2 regions of the Pantoea sp. B65 genome follow, and region 1 is predicted to be linked to the other one. Evidence: predicted binding sites of a transcription regulator. Region 1 holds the regulator's gene; the other holds the start of a gene.
The links. Region 1 encodes CRP, which controls carbon source genes, mostly activating them, when cyclic AMP is high. Its sites were predicted from a motif close to ATGTGANNNNNNTCACAT; they were not measured.
Positions count from the first base shown of each region.

Region 1 (12,574 bases):
CAGGATGTTATTTATGAATAACCAGCAACAAGCGCAATCCCTGCGGCTTCCCACCCGTCTGTTTGCCACGCAAAAAAAGATGGATGACTATTATGCAGCCGATATGCGCTATGGCGATCTGTCGCAGCACTGTCTGCAACAGCACTTCGGATTAAGGGATATTTCGACCCGCATTAATCCTTTTACTTATAAAGATCGCGATCATAGTGCGCGCGTTCTATTTGAGGAATTTCGCCAGTTATCCGATACATTCTCTTTTATCGGTGAGTATCAACCGATTATCCGCAAAATGATTAATCATATGCAATTTTGTAATGGTGAAAAATTTACCGATTATTTATTGAACAAAGCGCTTGCCGAACACCTCTCAATAAACAACTCATTAAATAAAATCAGAGAAACTATCATTTCACATTCACATTGGGATAAAAAATATTATCCCCGAGACAATTTCAATCAATTCGGCGTAGCTATAAATGCATCATATTTACCAAAATTTAACCGCTGGATAGATAATATTAATGGGCTAACTATTAGTGTGCATGACACCTGGGCAACACACATCACTCTTGAGTCACTGGGAATTAATGGTGATCGCTACCATGCAAAATTGCAATACCGCATACAGGATCACTTCGGTCTTGATGACAGTGATATTATTCACCGATTATACCGTCAGTTCCGTATTTTCCGCATCTGGTTTGTTCTGCAACGCTGGGAGGGTTATGGCTTTCGCCCGTTTATCAGTGAGATGAATACAATAAAAACTATTGAGGGCAGCCGTTTTGACAAAATTTAAATGGCTGATTATGACAGTGAGTATCTCAACAGGTATGCTCACTTGGTGGCTGATACTACCGACTAAAATCATTGACGTACATTACAAAAGTGACATCAGGAGCTACTACATTATTGTTAAAAATCTTCCATTCACCGATCGAAGAAAAATTCAATGGTGGGAAAATAATAAGCCACATTTTAAACAGCTATTCCATATCCCTGTTGATGAAAATGGCTATGCCATAAACTTTTGGATTGGGAAGTATAGGTCTGATTCAGGGACAGCCCAGGATAGTGACTTGTTGTGTTTTGACGATATGCAAAGTAAGGACAACTGTATAGCTAAGGATAATCAACCAATGACCATTTGGTTTTCAAAATATACAGATGAAACTATTTATCTCCTGAATAACTGGGATAATAAATATATCAAAGACAATAAAAGTGGCGCTATCCGAAAGCTTCGCTAGCCTGCGGACAGCATCTGAACGCAACAGGACCTGAAGAAGGTCCTGTTCACTTCGCAGGGCCTGGAGAACAGCTTACAGCGCGATAACCTCGTAGCTGTGAGTAATCTCGACGCCTTTGCCCAGCATAATCGCCACCGAGCAGTACTTCTCCGCGGACAGATCAACGGCGCGCGCGACTGCTTTGTCGGATAATGCTTTCCCGCTGACCACAAAATGCAGGTTGATATGGGTAAAAATGCGCGGCGCCTCTTCACGACGGGCAGAAGTCAGTTTCACTTCGCAGTCCGTCACATCGTTACGCCCTTTCTGCAGAATGGAAACCACATCAATTGCGCTGCAGCCCCCCGCCGCCATCAATACCATTTCCATCGGACTTGGCGCTTTATCACCGGAATTGCCGTCCATCAGCACCTGGTGACCGGATGCGGATTCTCCTAAAAATGTTAGCCCTTCTACCCACTTAACTCGCGCCTGCATAACATTATCCCCTAATTCATTCAGTTAACTTCAGAGTACGCTGTAAGCGGAAAAACGGCAACGGCGAGCGATTCACATCATGCTGAAGCGAGACAACAGGAGACACTTGCTGCAAGCTGTGCTACAAACAAAGCTGTAATATTTTCGTCGGCATCGATAAGCACGACGGAAGCGGGACGACATTATGAGCTAAGCTCTGAACAGAAGCCCGGACAACTTTCCTGATGGGAAAACGCTTGAATATTTCAACGCCTGCAGGGAACGAATCCCCCTGTTTTTAGGGCACGATTACAACAGAGGATAAAAGCGAATGGTTCTCGGCAAACCGCAAACAGACCCTACTCTCGAATGGTTCCTGTCACATTGCCATATTCACAAATATCCATCCAAAAGTACGCTGATTCACCAAGGTGAAAAGGCTGAAACGCTCTACTACATCGTAAAAGGCGCTGTAGCTGTGCTGATCAAGGATGAAGAAGGCAAAGAGATGATCCTCTCCTATCTTAACCAGGGAGACTTCATCGGCGAACTTGGCCTGTTTGAAGAGGGTCAGGAACGTAGTGCCTGGGTGCGGGCAAAAACTGCCTGTGAAGTGGCTGAAATTTCTTATAAAAAATTCCGTCAGCTGATTCAGGTTAACCCGGATATTTTGATGCGTCTCTCCTCTCAGATGGCTCGCCGTCTGCAGGTAACCTCAGAGAAAGTCGGCAATTTAGCTTTCCTTGATGTCACTGGCCGCATCGCACAAACCCTGCTTAATCTGGCGAAACAGCCGGATGCGATGACTCACCCGGATGGGATGCAGATTAAAATCACCCGTCAGGAAATCGGCCAGATCGTTGGCTGTTCACGTGAAACCGTCGGTCGTATTCTGAAAATGCTGGAAGATCAGAACCTGATTTCCGCACACGGCAAAACTATTGTCGTGTATGGCACTCGTTAAGCCAGCCTGAAACCACGGCGTGATGCAGTCGCGATCGCGCCGTTTTTTTATGTTGTGATCATCTGATGTGGCGGAGAATTATCTATCACCCGGAAGTAAACTACGCGCTGCGGCAAACGCTGGTGCTGTGCTTACCTGTGGCGGTTGGTCTGCTGCTTGGCGGTTTACAACAGGGTTTACTGTTTTCGTTAGTGCCTGCCTGCTGCAATATTGCTGGTCTTGATACCCCCCATAAACGCTTTTTCAAGCGTCTGATTATCGGTGGCAGCCTGTTTGCCCTCAGCAGCTTTCTGATTCAATGGATGTCGCAACACAGCATCCCGTTGCCGGCGATCCTGTTTGCTATGGCGATGCTGCTTGGCGTCACCGGTGAAATTAGCCCGCTACATGCCCGCCTGCTGCCAGCCTCACTGATTGCCGGGATTTTTACCCTGAGCCTTGCCGGTCATATGCCGATGTGGCAGCCGCCATTACTCTATGTGCTGGGCACCATCTGGTATGGGGTATTTAACTGGTTCTGGTTCTGGCTGTGGAAAGAGCAGCCGCTGCGCGAGTCACTGAGTTTGCTGTATCGCGAGCTGGCAGACTACTGCGATGCCAAGTATAGCCTGCTGACCAAACTGACCGACCCGGAAAAAGCGCTGCCACCGTTGCTGGCGCGTCAGCAGAAAGCTGTCGACCTGATCACTACCTGCTATCAGCAGATGCATATGCTGGCGGCCAACCGTGATAACCACCATAAACGCCTGACGCGCGCCTTTCAGGTGGCGCTGGATCTGCAGGAACATATCTCGGTCAGTCTGCATCAACCCGAAGAGGTGCAGAAACTGGTGGAGCAGAGTCATGCCGAAGCCGTCATCCGCTGGAATGCGCAGGTGATCGCCGCACGCTTGCGCCAGCTGGCCGATGACATCCTTTACCATAAACTGCCCGACCGCTTCAGTATGGAGAAGCAATTGCAGGCGCTGGAGAAAATCGCGCGCCAGCACAGCGATAACCCGGTAGGTAACTTTTGCTATTACCATTTCAGCCGTATTGCACGGGTGCTGCGTACTCAGCGCCCACTCTATCAACGCGACCTGATGGCCGATCGACAACGCCGCCTGCCGCTGATCCCGGCGCTGAAAAGCTATCTGTCATTCAAATCATCGGCGCTGCGCACTGCCGGACGCTTCGCGGTCATGCTGATGTTTGGCAGCTCGATGGCGCTATTTTTTAATATTCCTAAACCGTACTGGATCCTGATGACAATTATGTTTGTCAGCCAGAATGGCTACAGTGCAACGCGCGTGCGTATTCAACACCGTGCCTTAGGCACGCTGGCGGGACTGGTCATCGCCGCGGCAACCTTGCGTTTCAGCGTGGCGGAAGGTTGGGTGTTACTGGCGATGCTGGTGATTACCCTAGTGAGCTATCTGTTTATCCGCAAATTTTACGGCTGGGCCACCGTCGGTTTTACCGTGACTGCCGTCTATTCATTACAGCTGCTGACGCTGAATGGCTCGCAGTTCCTGCTACCACGCTTAATGGATACGGTGATGGGTTGCCTGATCGCCTTTGGCGGTATGGTCTGGCTGTGGCCGCAGTGGCAGAGCGGCTTAATGCGGCGCAACGCCCACGACGCGCTGGGCGCCTATCAGGATGCATTACAAATGCTGCTTGGCAGTCAACACAGCGCGGATAAACTGGCTTATCAGCGTATCCGGGTAAATCAGGCCCATAATGCGCTGTTTAACTCGCTCAATCAGGCAATGCAGGAACCCGGGTTTAATGACCGTTACCTGGCGGATATGAAGCTGTGGGTAACGCACAGTCAGTTTATCGTCGAGCATATTAACGCCATGACTATTCTGGCGCGTGAACATACCATGCTGACGCCAACGCTGGCTGAACGCTGGCTGCAATCCTGCGAGATTGCACTGCAACGCTGTCAGCAGCGACTGGAGTATGACGGTCCGGGGTCGGATAGCAATATTCTGGAAGAGCAGGAGGGACTGCAGCAGGGGCCGGAGACCATTATGGAGCGCCACGTAAAGCGCATTCTCGGCCATCTGAGCGTAATGCATACCATCTCATCGCTGGCGTGGAGCCAGCGACCACAGCACGGACAGTGGCTGGTGAGGAAATTGCGCAAACCGTCATAATATCAGGGTGACAGTTATGCCACCCGGTTAATGCCGCTGGGAAGTTATTTACCCAGCACCTTTTCAACTGCCAGGGCAAAACGCGCCATACCTTCAGTGATATCGGTCGGTTCGATAACCAGTGACGGCGCCAGACGAATCACGTTAGTCCCGGCATTCAGGATCATCACCCCTTCGGCCGCCGCCGCATTCAGGATATCGCGAGCCTTCCCGGCGTGCTGCGGTTTCAGCTCAGCACCAATCAGCAAACCTTTACCACGGATATCGCTGAATACATCCAGCTTCGCATCAATTGCTTTCAGTGCGGCAACAAACTGCTGACGACGGCTTTCGACGCCAGTCAGTACTTCCTCGGTATTGATAATATCCAGTGCGGTTTCGGCAATCGCACAGGCTAACGGGTTGCCGCCATAGGTGGTGCCATGAACGCCAGGCGCCATGGTTGAAGCAATCTCGTCGGTAGTCAGCATGGCGCTGATCGGGAAGCCGCCACCCAGCGCTTTCGCGGTAGTGAGAATATCCGGCGCCACCCCGTAGTGCTCATAAGCGAACAGCTTGCCGCTGCGTCCCATACCGCTCTGCACTTCATCAAATACCAGCAGCGCTTTATACTCATCACAGAGTGCGCGCAGCCCCTGAATAAATTCAGCGGTAGCCGGCATCACGCCGCCTTCCCCCTGAATCGGCTCCACCACAATGGCGCAGGTATGATCGTCGATCACCGCTTTTACCGCCGCCAGATCGTTAAAAGGCACATGCACGATATCAGCCGGTTTCGGGCCAAATCCGTCGGAATATTTTGGCTGACCACCGACAGAAACGGTGAACAGCGTACGGCCATGGAAAGCATTATGGAAAGCGATAATCTTGCTTTTGTACGGGCTGTGACGGGAGGAAGCATAATAACGCGCCAGTTTAAATGCGGCTTCGTTAGCTTCCGCACCAGAGTTAGCGAAGAATACACGCTCAGCAAAAGTAGCGGCAATCAGCTTGCTGGCAAGGCGCAGTGCCGGCTCGTTAGTAAAGACGTTACTGGTGTGCCACAGGGTTTCGCCCTGGGTTTTCAGCGTTTCAACCAGCGCCGGATGGCAGTGACCCAAAGCGGTTACCGCGATCCCACCGGAAAAGTCGATATACTCTTTACCCTGCTGATCCCACACGCGGCTGCCTTTACCTTTCACCGGCACAAACTGCGCTGGTGCATAAATAGGCAAAATAACCTTATCAAATGTTGCGCGTGTTACCGCCATTTTTTCCGCTGACATTCACTACCTCGTCTGATTCTACGTTATGGATACGTGAAATAATAATCACAAAATATGCATAAAAAATCACGCAAAGGCAAATATAAACTTACTGTTTAAGGAAATTAGCCAGTAGCTGATGCCCTTGCTCACTGAGAATACTTTCCGGGTGAAACTGCACCCCTTCCAGCGGCAACGTCTTATGACGAAACCCCATAATCTCGTCCGGCTGCTGGTCACGCAGGCTCCAGGCAGTAATGTCAAAACAGTCCGGCAGCGAGTGCCGCTCGACAATCAGCGAGTGGTAGCGGGTCACCGTCAGCGGATGATTTAAACCAGCAAAAACACCAGCGTCATTATGTTCGATGGCCGAGGTTTTACCGTGCATCACCTGCCGTGCACGTACCACCCGGGCGCCAAATGCCTGGGCGATGGCCTGATGTCCGAGACAGACACCGAGAATCGGCAGTCGTCCGGCAAAATGGCTGATAGCCGCCAACGAGATACCCGACTCATCCGGAGTACAGGGACCGGGCGAGATCACCAGATAGTCCGGCTGCAGTGCGGTAATTTCGCTCAGGGTAATCTCGTTATTGCGGCGGACACAGACCTCACTGCCCAGTTCACAGAAATATTGGTAGAGATTCCAGGTAAAGGAATCGTAGTTATCGATAAGCAGCAGCATTCTGGTTCCGGGCCGGATGGCGAAATTGCGACGCCGCCATTCTAGCATCTTACGCCGGGGTGCTTACCACCCTGCCGAAGATATCGATTAATCCGCGCAGATCGCCACTCACCCCATCACGGTTAGCCTTTAGCCAGCTCTCACGATCCACCGGTTGCCAGTTAATCAGATAGCCCGCATGCAGCGCCAGTTGTTCAAAGAACAGTCGCTGCGCACGCCCGTTACCGTGGCGAAATGGGTGCAACATATTGATCTCACAATAGTAGTGCGCCAGGCGGGCCACAAATTGATCCGCGGGTAAGCCGGCAAGGCCATTTTCCGCTTCCAGTGCCGCCATCAGGGCATTGCCCTCTTTTTCGATATACTCAAAATGGCAGAATGGCGTATCGTCCAGCCAGATATCAATACGGCGTAACTCACCGGCCCAGTCATAGAGGTCCTGAAATAGCGTATGGTGCAGCGCGCGCAGATGCGGAAAACCCGGGTTGGGCACGCCAGGGCCAATGGTCGCCGCACGCAGCGCGGTAAACTCCAGCTCAGCCTGATGCAGACGATGGGCTTCGCGGATCTGCAAACGGTTCTTCAGTACCTTAATATCCTGCCAGAAATAGGGGTCGTGTTCGGACATGGCATTAGCGCTCATAATGCCTCCTCAGCGCCCTGAGGCGTTCCGCCACCTCTTGTGGGGCGAGATTGACCTGCTCTATTTCATCGCCTTCAAGACGGCTGCTGGCCTGAAAATTGGCATTGTGATACTGCGACCACAGCGCCGCTTTCTGTTTGTCGGTCAGTTTCTGCTTCATAGCGCCTCCGTCGTCCGTCGCCGCACGCTTCTTCCCTTAGTATATGCAAAATAATTCAGGTTGCAGGGAGACGGCAGGCAAACCGCCGCCGGGCGGCGGCGGCAGAGGCATTAAGGCAGAATTTTAGCGGAAAGGATCACCACCGGTTTACTTGGCACATTTTGATAAGGGCCAACGTTATCGGTTTTAACCTGGGAAATCTTATCGGCAACATCCATGCCTTTAATCACTTTACCGAATACCGCATAACCGAAATCACGCTGACCATGATCGAGGAAGGCATTATCCGCGACATTAATAAAAAACTGACTGGTCGCGCTATCTTTCTCGGCGGTGCGCGCCATGGCAATTGAGCCACGTACGTTACGTAAACCGTTATCGGCTTCGTTTTTAATCGGGGCATTCACGGGTTTCTGCTGTAAATCAGCCGTAAAGCCGCCCCCCTGCACCATAAAGCCAGGGATCACACGGTGGAACGTGGTGTTGTTATAGAAACCATTATTGACGTAATCAACAAAGTTCTTCACCGACACCGGGGCTTTTTGGTTATCAAGTTCGAGTTCAATATTGCCAGCCGACGTGGTTAACAGCACGTGTGTATCGCCTTTAGCGGCAAACGCCGAGGCCGAAATAGTGGACAGCGCGAAAACGGTCGCAACCGCTGTCAGAGTACGTTTCAACATGAAAGATTCCTTACTGGGGGCCACAAGCTTAAAAATCGAGATTGATTGTAAAGAGGCTGTTATGTAAGAGCCAGCGTTTTACCTATATTTACTTAGCCCACAGAGTCAATCAGACGCGTTGTAACAGCAATGAATAGTGATATTAATCACATTTCAACTGCAATAGATTTCATATATTTCAATATATGTTTAAACCGGTCACATATAACTTTACAATTCAGCCGTCTCCCTGGGCTAACGGGCTACAGGATCCATTGACTCACAGGTTTCCAAAATGACAAATCGCAATCGAATCGTGCTTACCTGGATCAGCTTTTTCTCCTATGCACTAACCGGTGCACTGGTGATTGTCACCGGGATGGTGATGGGCAATATCGCAGAGTATTTTCAAATGCCGGTATCGCAAATGAGCAATACCTTTACTTTTCTCAATGCCGGTATTCTGGTCGCTATCTTCCTGAACGCCTGGCTGATGGAAATTATTCCGCTTAAACGTCAGCTGATTTTTGGTTTTGTGCTGATGATCCTCGCGGTTGCCGGCCTGATGACCAGCCACAGCCTGAGCATCTTCTCGCTCTGTATGTTTGTGCTGGGCGTGGTCAGCGGTATCACGATGTCGATCGGCACCTTCCTGATCACCCATCTGTATGAAGGGCGTCAGCGTGGCTCGCGCCTGCTGTTTACCGACTCCTTCTTCAGCATGGCGGGGACGATCTTCCCGATTATTGCCGGGGTGCTGTTGGCTCGTCATCTGCCATGGTACTGGGTATACGCCTGTATTGGTCTGATTTATGTAGCGATTTTCCTGCTGACGCTGAACACTGAGTTCCCGGCGCTGGGCAAACAGGCGCAGATCAATAAGCCAGTGGCGAAAGAGAAATGGGGTGTTGGCGTGCTGTTCCTGTCAATTGCCGCCCTCTGCTACATTCTCGGTCAGCTGGGCTTTATCTCCTGGGTACCGGAATACGCCACCAAAACGATGGGTATGGATATCGTCAGTGCTGGTCAGCTGGTAGGCAACTTCTGGACCGCCTATATGGTAGGCATGTGGGTATTTAGCGTGGTGCTACGTTTCTTTGATCTGCAACGTATTCTGATGGTGCTGGCTGGCCTGGCCACGCTGCTGATGTACTGGTTTGTCAGCAGTAACGATGCCTCAATGCTGAAGTGGATCATTATGATTCTGGGCTTTAGCTCCAGCGCGATTTACACCACCATCATCACTCTTGGCTCCCTGCAGACCCGGGTTTCCTCACCGAAACTGGTCAACTTTATCCTCACCTGCGGTACCGTCGGCACCATGCTGACCTTTGTGGTCACCGGTCCGATTGTCGCCCAGGGCGGCGCCCATGCCGCGCTGGCCACCGCAAATGGTCTGTATGCGGTGGTGTTTGTCATGTGTCTGCTGCTGGGCTTTGTGACTAAGCACCGCAGCCATGGACATGTCACGCATTAAGCGGTAATAAGCGGGCGGCATTCAGGGACCTTTATGCCGCCCCGCTGAGATTCAGCGCCTGAAATTTACCGCTTCCGGCTCATGCAGAAAGATCTCACTCTGCGCGGGTTTGGTGGCGGCGATCACCCGCCCGTGACGTACCGAATAGCGCGTGGCAACCTGCCGCCGCACCGCATCGAAGCCGCTGTCCGCAGCCAGAATCACCAGACTGGCGCTGTTGCCGATCTGAATACCGTAATCGTCCAGCTGCAGGGTTTTTGCACTGTGATGGGTGATCAGGTTAATACCGGCATCAATCTGGCCGTATCCCATTAGCTGACAAACATGCAACCCCATATGCAGCACCTGCAACATATTGGCCGTGCCGAGAGGGTACCAGGGATCAAAGACATCATCATGGCCGAAACAGACATTAATATCCGCCTCCAGCATCTCTTTCACCCGCGTAATGCCGCGGCGCTTCGGATAGCTGTCAAAGCGTCCCTGCAGGTGGATATTGACCAGCGGATTGGCAACAAAATTGATGCCGGAAAGTTTTAGCAGGCGAAATAAGCGCGAAGTATAGGCGCCATTATAGGAGTGCATGGCGGTGGTATGACTGGCGGTCACCCGCGCGCCCATCTGATCACGCAGCGCCAGCGCGGCGACGGTTTCAACAAAGCGCGACTGCTCATCGTCGATCTCATCGCAATGCACATCCACCAGCCGCTGGTACTTATTTGCCAGCGCAAAGGTTTTATGCAGCGACTCAACGCCATATTCGCGGGTAAATTCAAAGTGCGGGATCGCGCCAACCACATCAGCGCCCAGGCGCAAAGCCTCTTCCAGCAGCGCTTCGCCATTCGGGTAAGAGAGAATACCCTCCTGGGGAAACGCCACAATCTGCAGCTCGACCCACGGCGCCATTTCGGCTTTCACCTCCAGCATCGCTTTCAGCGCGGTCAGCGTCGGATCGGAAACATCAACATGGGTACGCACATACTGAATACCATTGGCGATCTGCCATTTAAGGGTCTGCTTCGCCCGCTGTTTAACGTCTTCATGGCTCAGCGTAGCCTTGCGCTCGGCCCAGCGCTCAATACCTTCAAATAACGTGCCGGACAGGTTCCATGCCGGTTCACCCGCGGTCTGGGTGGTATCCAGATGAATATGCGGTTCGACAAACGGCGGATACGCCAGCCCGCCTGCCGCATCCAGCACATCGGCGCCTGCATCAGTGTTATGCGGCTGCGGCGTAATATGCGTGATTTTGCCGTCGTTGATGGCAATGTGCCACAGGCCGTCATGCCCCGGCAAACGCAGATTATTAATCCCTTTCAGCTGACCAGAGCGCATGTAAAATCTCCTGAGGAAATAGAAATAAGCGGACAGATTTTTATCCTGGCATAAATTGCCGCAGACCGTCGCAGAAATAATAAAGCCCGGTATTCACCGGGCTTTATTTTGCTATCCGTGGAGCTTACGGCTGGGCGACAAAACCTACCGCTTCATACACTCTCTTCAGCGTTGGCTGCGCCAGCGCACGGGCTTTGCTTGCGCCCTCACGCATCACCTGCTCAAGGAAGGCTTCATCGTTACGGAACTTATAGAAACGATCCTGTAACTCAGTCAGCATGCCGGAAACAGCATCCGCTACCGCGCCTTTCAGATGACCATACATTTTGCCTGCAAACTCCTGCTCCAGTTCAGCAATAGTTTGGCCGGTCACACCCGAGAGAATATCCAGCAGGTTGGAAACCCCCGCCTTCTGTTTAATGTCATAACGCACCACTGGCGGCTCTTCCGAGTCGGTTACCGCACGCTTAATCTTTTTCACCACCGCTTTCGGATCTTCCAGCAGGCCGATCACGTTATTACGGTTATCGTCGGATTTGGACATCTTTTTGGTGGGTTCCAGCAGCGACATTACGCGCGCACCAGATTTGGGAATAAATGGCTCAGGCACCTGAAAGATATCGCCGTACAGGGCGTTAAAACGGCTGGCAATATCGCGGCTCAGTTCTAAATGTTGCTTCTGATCTTCGCCCACCGGCACCTGGTTGGTCTGATACAGCAGGATATCTGCCGCCATCAGTACCGGGTAATCAAACAGACCGGCATTGATGTTCTCTTCATAGCGCGCGGATTTATCCTTAAATTGCGTCATGCGGCTTAACTCACCGAAATAGGCGTAACAGTTCAGGATCCAGCTCAGCTGCGTGTGCTCCGGCACATGGGACTGAACAAAAATGGTGCTTTTCTTCGGATCGATACCGCAAGCCAGATACAGCGCCAGCGTATCCAGCGTGGCTTTACGCAGGGCTTGCGGATCCTGACGAACGGTAATGGCGTGCAGGTCAACGATACAGTAGATGCAGTGGAAATCATCCTGCAGCTGTACCCACTGACGTAGCGCACCCATGTAGTTACCAATGGTCAGTTCACCTGAAGGCTGTGCGCCGCTAAATACGATGGGTTTGCTCATGCTTTGCTATCCTGATATTTACAGCCCTAATGCGGGCAGAAGATCGTTAAAATCGTCCAGAGCGAGCCCCGGATTGCTGGTGGTGATCGACTCACCATAGTTATAACCGAAGGTCATGCCAACGCAGGGGCAGCCCGCCGCCTGCGCCGCCAGAATATCATTGCGCGAGTCGCCGACAAACAGCAACTGCTGCGGCAGTAGACCAAAGTGGCCCAGCACTAAAAATAGCGGCGCCGGGTGCGGTTTTTTCGCGACCACATCATCACCGCCGATAATCAGCGAGAAATGTTGGGCAATGCCCAGAGAACGCAGTAATGGGGCAATAAAAGGCGTCGGTTTATTGGTCACCACCGCCAGCGGAATATTGCGCGCCGCCAGTGCCGCCAGTACCGTGGCGACATGGGGAAATAGCGTACTGCCGCTTT
Region 1 covers NZ_JAHXPU010000015.1:463,924-476,497, reverse strand. The annotation lists gene JWF83_RS05005 (DUF3289 family protein) at 14-799, shown strand; gene JWF83_RS05000 (DUF943 family protein) at 786-1,250, shown strand; gene JWF83_RS04995 (OsmC family protein) at 1,323-1,727, opposite strand; gene crp (cAMP-activated global transcriptional regulator CRP) at 2,038-2,670, shown strand; gene JWF83_RS04985 (YccS/YhfK family putative transporter) at 2,736-4,814, shown strand; gene argD (bifunctional acetylornithine/succinyldiaminopimelate transaminase) at 4,859-6,079, opposite strand; gene JWF83_RS04975 (aminodeoxychorismate synthase component II) at 6,168-6,743, opposite strand; gene JWF83_RS04970 (putative adenosine monophosphate-protein transferase Fic) at 6,793-7,386, opposite strand; gene JWF83_RS04965 (YhfG family protein) at 7,376-7,546, opposite strand; gene ppiA (peptidylprolyl isomerase A) at 7,657-8,229, opposite strand; gene tsgA (MFS transporter TsgA) at 8,504-9,685, shown strand; gene JWF83_RS04950 (cytosine deaminase) at 9,737-11,020, opposite strand; gene trpS (tryptophan--tRNA ligase) at 11,145-12,149, opposite strand; gene JWF83_RS04940 (phosphoglycolate phosphatase) at 12,168-12,574, opposite strand, start outside.

Region 2 (6,044 bases), on a different contig from region 1:
GCAGGTATTTGTGCTTAACGGCATTCAGACCATGAGTGGTTACTGCTACAACCTGGCGAACGATCAGATTTCGATGCAGGGGATGGTGGATATCCTGCGATTGTCGCCGGAAAATAATGAAACACCGGCATTAATCGATCGTTTTCGCGCCAACCAGCGCGGCACCGAGCCGCTCATGATGGCACAGCGCAATGACTGTAATGGTTACTGGCGCAATCTGGCGGGACTGGTATTACAGGAGTAAGCGCCCGCGTGATGGCACAGGGTGTAAAGCCGGTAAAAATAAATACAGTTTTAATACCATTACTCATCAGTAATACTGATATTTATTAATAGCAGGCGAACCCGTTCGTCACGCAGAGACAAAAGCGAGCTCCCATGTCTGAAAAAAAATCTGTTCCTTTATCGGTGCTCGATTTAGCGCCGATTCCACAAGGCTCGACGGCACGTGAGGCTTTTCATTCATCGCTGGCGCTGGCGCAGCAGGCTGAAAAGCTCGGGTTTCATCGTTACTGGCTGGCCGAACACCACAATATGACCGGTATCGCCAGTGCCGCGACGGCGGTGCTGATTGGTTATCTGGCCGCCGGCACCACCACGCTGCGCCTCGGTTCGGGCGGCGTGATGCTGCCAAATCACGCGCCACTGGTGATTGCCGAGCAGTTTGGCACCCTGGAATCGCTCTACCCGGGTCGTATCGATCTCGGTCTGGGGCGTGCTCCGGGTTCTGACCAGCGCACCATGATGGCGTTGCGTCGTCATCTCTCCGGCGCGCAGGCCGACAGTTTCCCGACGGATGTCGCTGAGCTGGTAAACTGGTTCGATGCCGCTGAAGGTGAGCATCCGCCGGTACAGCCGGTGCCGGGTCTCGGCCTGAAGATACCGGTCTGGCTGCTCGGCTCCAGCCTGTATAGCGCACAGCTGGCCGCACAGATGGGGCTGCCTTTTGCCTTTGCTTCGCACTTTGCTCCGGATATGTTGTTCCAGGCGCTGCAACTCTATCGGCAAAACTTCCAGCCTTCGGCGCGTCTTGATAAGCCGTATGCCATGGTATGCGTGAATGTGGTGGCTGCGGATAGCGAACGCGATGCCCGCTTCCTGTTTACCTCAATGCAGCAGCAATTTATTAATCTGCGCCGCGGTAAACCGGGTCCGTTACCGGCGCCGGTCGAAAATATGGATAATCTGTGGTCCCCGTCGGAGCAGTATGGCGTGCAACAGGCGTTGAGTATGTCGGTGGTGGGAGATAGCGAAAAAGTCCGCAGCGGTCTGGCTTCGTTGATACGCGAAACCCAGGCGGATGAGATTATGGTTAACGGCCAGATCTTTGATACGCAGGCGCGGCTGCATTCATTCGCGCTGGCAATGCAGGCGGCACAAACGCTGTAATCTGCGGAGGGTGCCATTGATGGCCGCCGACAGACGAAAAAAAACCAGCCCGAAGGCTGGTTTTTTATTGCCGTTAGCGATTATGCATCACGACGACGAGTTGGTGCGCTGCCGCCATCCTGACGTGGACCACGGTTGCCGCCGTCACGGCTAAAGCCGCTACGTGCGCCAGTGTTGCCACCTTCACGACGCTCGCTGAAACGACGCGGAGCGCCGCCGTCACGACCACCTTCACGGCCAGCGCCAGCGCCAGCACCGAAGCCACCACGTCCACCCGGACGACGTTCGCCGCCGCCAGTACGTTCAGGACGGTCGGCGCTACGTGGTACTGCATCGCCCAGCAACTGCATATTCATTGGTTTGTTCAGAATACGCGTGCGGGTGAAGTGCTGCAGAATGTCACCTGGCATACCTTTCGGCAGTTCGATAGTTGAGTGAGTACCAAACAGCTTGATGTTACCGATGTAACGGCTGCTGATATCGCCTTCGTTAGCAATCGCACCAACGATATGACGCACTTCAACACCATCGTCACGGCCAACTTCAATACGATACAGTTCCATATCGCCAACTTCACGACGTTCGCGACGTGGAGCACCGTCACGGCTTTCGCCGCGTGGTTCGCCACGCGCTTCACGTGGAGCACGATCACCGCGTTCAGGACGACGGTCATCACGACGATCGTCACGGTCACGGAATTCGCGACGTGGACGCTGTGGAGCATCTGGTGGCAGAATCAGTGGACGTTCGCCCTGAGCCATTTTCAGCAGAGCTGCGGCCAGAGTTTCCATATCCATCTCTTCTTCCGGCTGCATTTTAGCCAGCAGTGCGCGGTACTGATCCAGATCGCTGCTTTCCAGCTGAACCTGAACTTTCGCCGCAAATTTAGCCAGGCGACGTTCGCTCAGCAGTTCTGCGTTTGGCAGATCAACTTCAGGAATGGTCAGCTTCATGGTGCGTTCAATGTTGCGCAGCAGACGACGCTCACGGTTCTCAACGAACAGCAGCGCACGGCCAGCACGACCCGCACGACCGGTACGGCCGATACGGTGAACGTAAGACTCGGAATCCATAGGGATATCGTAGTTTACCACCAGGCTGATACGCTCAACGTCCAGACCACGCGCCGCAACATCGGTCGCGATCAGGATATCAAGACGGCCATCTTTCAGACGTTCCAGAGTCTGCTCACGCAGTGCCTGGTTCATATCACCGTTCAGTGCGGCACTGTTATAACCGCTGCGCTCCAGCGCTTCAGCCACTTCCAGCGTCGCATTTTTGGTACGAACGAAGATAATCGCCGCATCAAAGTCTTCTGCTTCCAGGAAACGTACCAGCGCGTCAGTCTTACGACCGAATGCTGTCCAGTAGCTCTGGCTGATGTCCGGGCGAGTGGTAACGCTGGACTGGATACGCACTTCCTGCGGATCCTTCATAAAACGTTTGGTAATGCGACGAATCGCTTCTGGCATGGTGGCAGAGAACAGCGCGGTCTGATGACCTGCCGGGATCTGCGCCATGATGGTTTCAACGTCTTCGATGAAGCCCATACGCAGCATTTCATCTGCTTCGTCCAGTACCAGGCCACGCAGGCTGGACAGGTTAAGCGTGCCGCGTTTCAGGTGGTCTAACAGACGACCCGGAGTACCGACAACAATCTGTGGGCCCGCACGCAGAGCGCGCAGCTGAACGTCATAACGCTGGCCGCCATACAGAGCTACCACGTTCAGGCCATGCATATGTTTAGAGAATTCAGTCATAGCTTCAGCAACCTGAACCGCCAACTCGCGAGTTGGTGCCAGCACCAGAATTTGTGGTGCTTTCAGGGAGCTATCAACGTTATGCAGCAGGGGCAGAGAGAATGCCGCTGTTTTGCCACTACCAGTCTGGGCCATACCCAGTACGTCACGGCCAGCCAGCAGTTGTGGAATACACTCTAACTGGATAGGTGATGGTTTTACGTAGCCCATACCGTTCAGGGATTCGAGCAGGGCAGCATTCAGGCCCAGGTCAGCAAAAGTAGTTTCGATCTCAGTAGTGGTTTCGATCTTAGTCATGTAGTACACAAGCCTCTTAAATTGCGGCGGCCAGTCTACATAACTCGTCGTGAAAATTTTCAGTCATTTTCATCAAAAAGTGTGAACCGGCTCAAATTAGTGGTTTCGACGAACAAAAAAGCCCTCATCGGCGAAGATGATGACATTTCAGAAATTCAGGCAAAGAAAGTTCGTCAGCTATTGCTGGTCAGATTCTGATAAATCGTCTTGTGTCTGGCCGAGTAGCGCCAGCTCCAACAATGCGTATCGGTGCTCAACGTAGTTATTGACGTTGTTAGCGACCGCCAGTTTGAACAACGCTTCTGCGTTGTCCTTCTCCCCCAGACTTAGGTAGTACTTACCTAAATAGAAGTTGGTTTCACTGAGATGTTCAGCGAGCGAGGTGTTATCCGTTGCGTCCGCCTTGAGACTTTCCATCAGTGTTTTCTCACTGATGTCGCCAAGGTAGAACTCGACAATATTCCATCCCCATTGCTCCTTTTTCGATTTATCGTAACGCTGTTTTAGCGCTACTTTCGCTTTGTCCGCATCCATCTCACGTTCAACGAGATAGAGCCACAAGCTACGAAAAGGATCGTTAGGATCGTCTTGATAAAACGCCAGCAGATCATCTTGCGCCAGCGGGTATCGACCACCGTAATAGAGGGCGATGCCACGATTTAAATGCGCATAGTTGTAAGTTGGATCAAGCTCAAGTACAGAATCAAACGCTTCATAGGCGGCATCAAAGTTGCCCGCCTGCGTTAAATATATGCCTAAGTAATTGAATACTTCAGGCATATCTGGTCTGATCGCTAACGCTTGTGAAAAATCATTTCGCGCTAATGCTCTCAAACCTAAACTATCATACAACACTCCGCGCTCATATAACAGCTGTGCGCGTTCATCATCGGTTAATGCACGACTGGCAAGTATTTGTTCCATGCGCGCCAGGATGACTTCCTGTTGCAATGTGGGCTGCAGCGGAACCGCCAGAACGTCGTTCTTACGCCAATCAGAGTTGCTGCATCCTGCCAGCGAGATAGCTGTCGCAACGAAACACCAGCGCAAAAAAGGCTTCATTTCCCACTCCCGAAAACAAACATTGGGATGAACATCCTGTCATCCGCCTGTCGTGCACAAGGTGTCCCGACCTCGCGATGAAACAGCCCTCCATGTCAACATGGAGAGCTCAGTGGTCGATCGTTACTCAGCAGCTTCAGGGTTAACTGTGGCTACTTCTTCAGGCTGCTGCTCTGTCGCTTCTTTGATGCTCAGACGCACGCGACCCTGACGATCTACTTCCAGTACTTTAACCGGAACTTCCTGACCCATCTGCAGGTAATCGGTCACTTTCTCAACGCGCTTATCAGCGATCTGAGAAATATGTACCAGACCTTCTTTACCGCCACCGATGGCCACAAAGGCGCCAAAGTCGACGATACGGGTCACTTTACCGTTGTAGATACGGCCAACTTCGATCTCAGCAGTAATCTCTTCGATACGACGGATAGCAAATTTCGCTTTTTCACCGTCGGTAGCTGCGATCTTCACGGTGCCATCATCTTCAATTTCGATGGTGGTGCCGGTTTCTTCGGTCAGCGCACGGATTACCGAGCCGCCTTTACCGATCACATCTTTGATCTTGTCCGGGCTGATCTTGATGGTGTGAATACGTGGAGCAAACTGAGAGATATCGCCACGCGGAATGCTGATAGCCTGCTCCATCACGCCGAGAATGTGCAGACGCGCACCTTTGGCCTGATTCAGCGCAACCTGCATGATTTCGCGGGTGATGCCTTCAATTTTGATATCCATCTGCAGCGCGGTGATACCTTCACGGCTACCGGCAACTTTAAAGTCCATATCGCCGAGGTGATCTTCATCACCGAGGATGTCAGACAGAACAACGAATTTCTCGCCTTCTTTCACCAGACCCATCGCAATACCGGCGACAGCGGCTTTGATTGGCACGCCTGCGTCCATCAGCGCCAGAGAAGCGCCACAGACCGAAGCCATTGATGAAGAACCGTTAGATTCGGTGATTTCAGACACCACGCGTACGGTGTACGGGAAATCTTCTGGTTTTGGCATCATCGCCAGCACGCCGCGTTTCGCCAGACGACCGTGACCAATTTCACGACGTTTCGGTGAACCGACCATACCGGTCTCGCCGACGGAGTACGGAGGGAAGTTATAGTGGAACAGGAAGCTGTCGGTACGTTCACCCATCAGCTCATCCAGGTTCTGCGCATCACGGGCGGTGCCCAGCGTTGCGGTAACCAGCGCCTGAGTCTCGCCACGGGTGAACAGTGCGGAACCATGCGTACGTGGCAGCACGCCAGTACGCACATCCAGGCCACGGATCATGTCTTTTTCGCGACCATCAATACGCGGCTCACCGTTCAGAACACGGCTACGCACCACATTTTTCTCGATGGCATGCAGGATGTCGCTGATTTCGCCATCGTCCAGCGTGTCGTCTTCCGCCAGCAGCGCAGCTGTGGTTTCAGATTTGATCTCGCCGACTTTTTCGTAGCGTTCTTGCTTATCAGTGATGCGGTAAGCATCGCTCAGACGGGATTCAGCCAGTGCCGCGATACGGGCGTTCAGCGCCTC
Region 2 covers NZ_JAHXPU010000011.1:247,799-253,842, forward strand. The annotation lists gene JWF83_RS02075 (U32 family peptidase) at 1-244, shown strand, start outside; gene JWF83_RS02080 (luciferase-like monooxygenase) at 379-1,389, shown strand; gene JWF83_RS02085 (DEAD/DEAH family ATP-dependent RNA helicase) at 1,470-3,446, opposite strand; gene yrbN (protein YrbN) at 3,463-3,519, opposite strand; gene nlpI (lipoprotein NlpI) at 3,624-4,508, opposite strand; gene pnp (polyribonucleotide nucleotidyltransferase) at 4,632-6,044, opposite strand, start outside.
Region 2: yrbN (protein YrbN) is a predicted target of CRP. The motif match lies at 3,526-3,543, and genes of this name have one in related genera.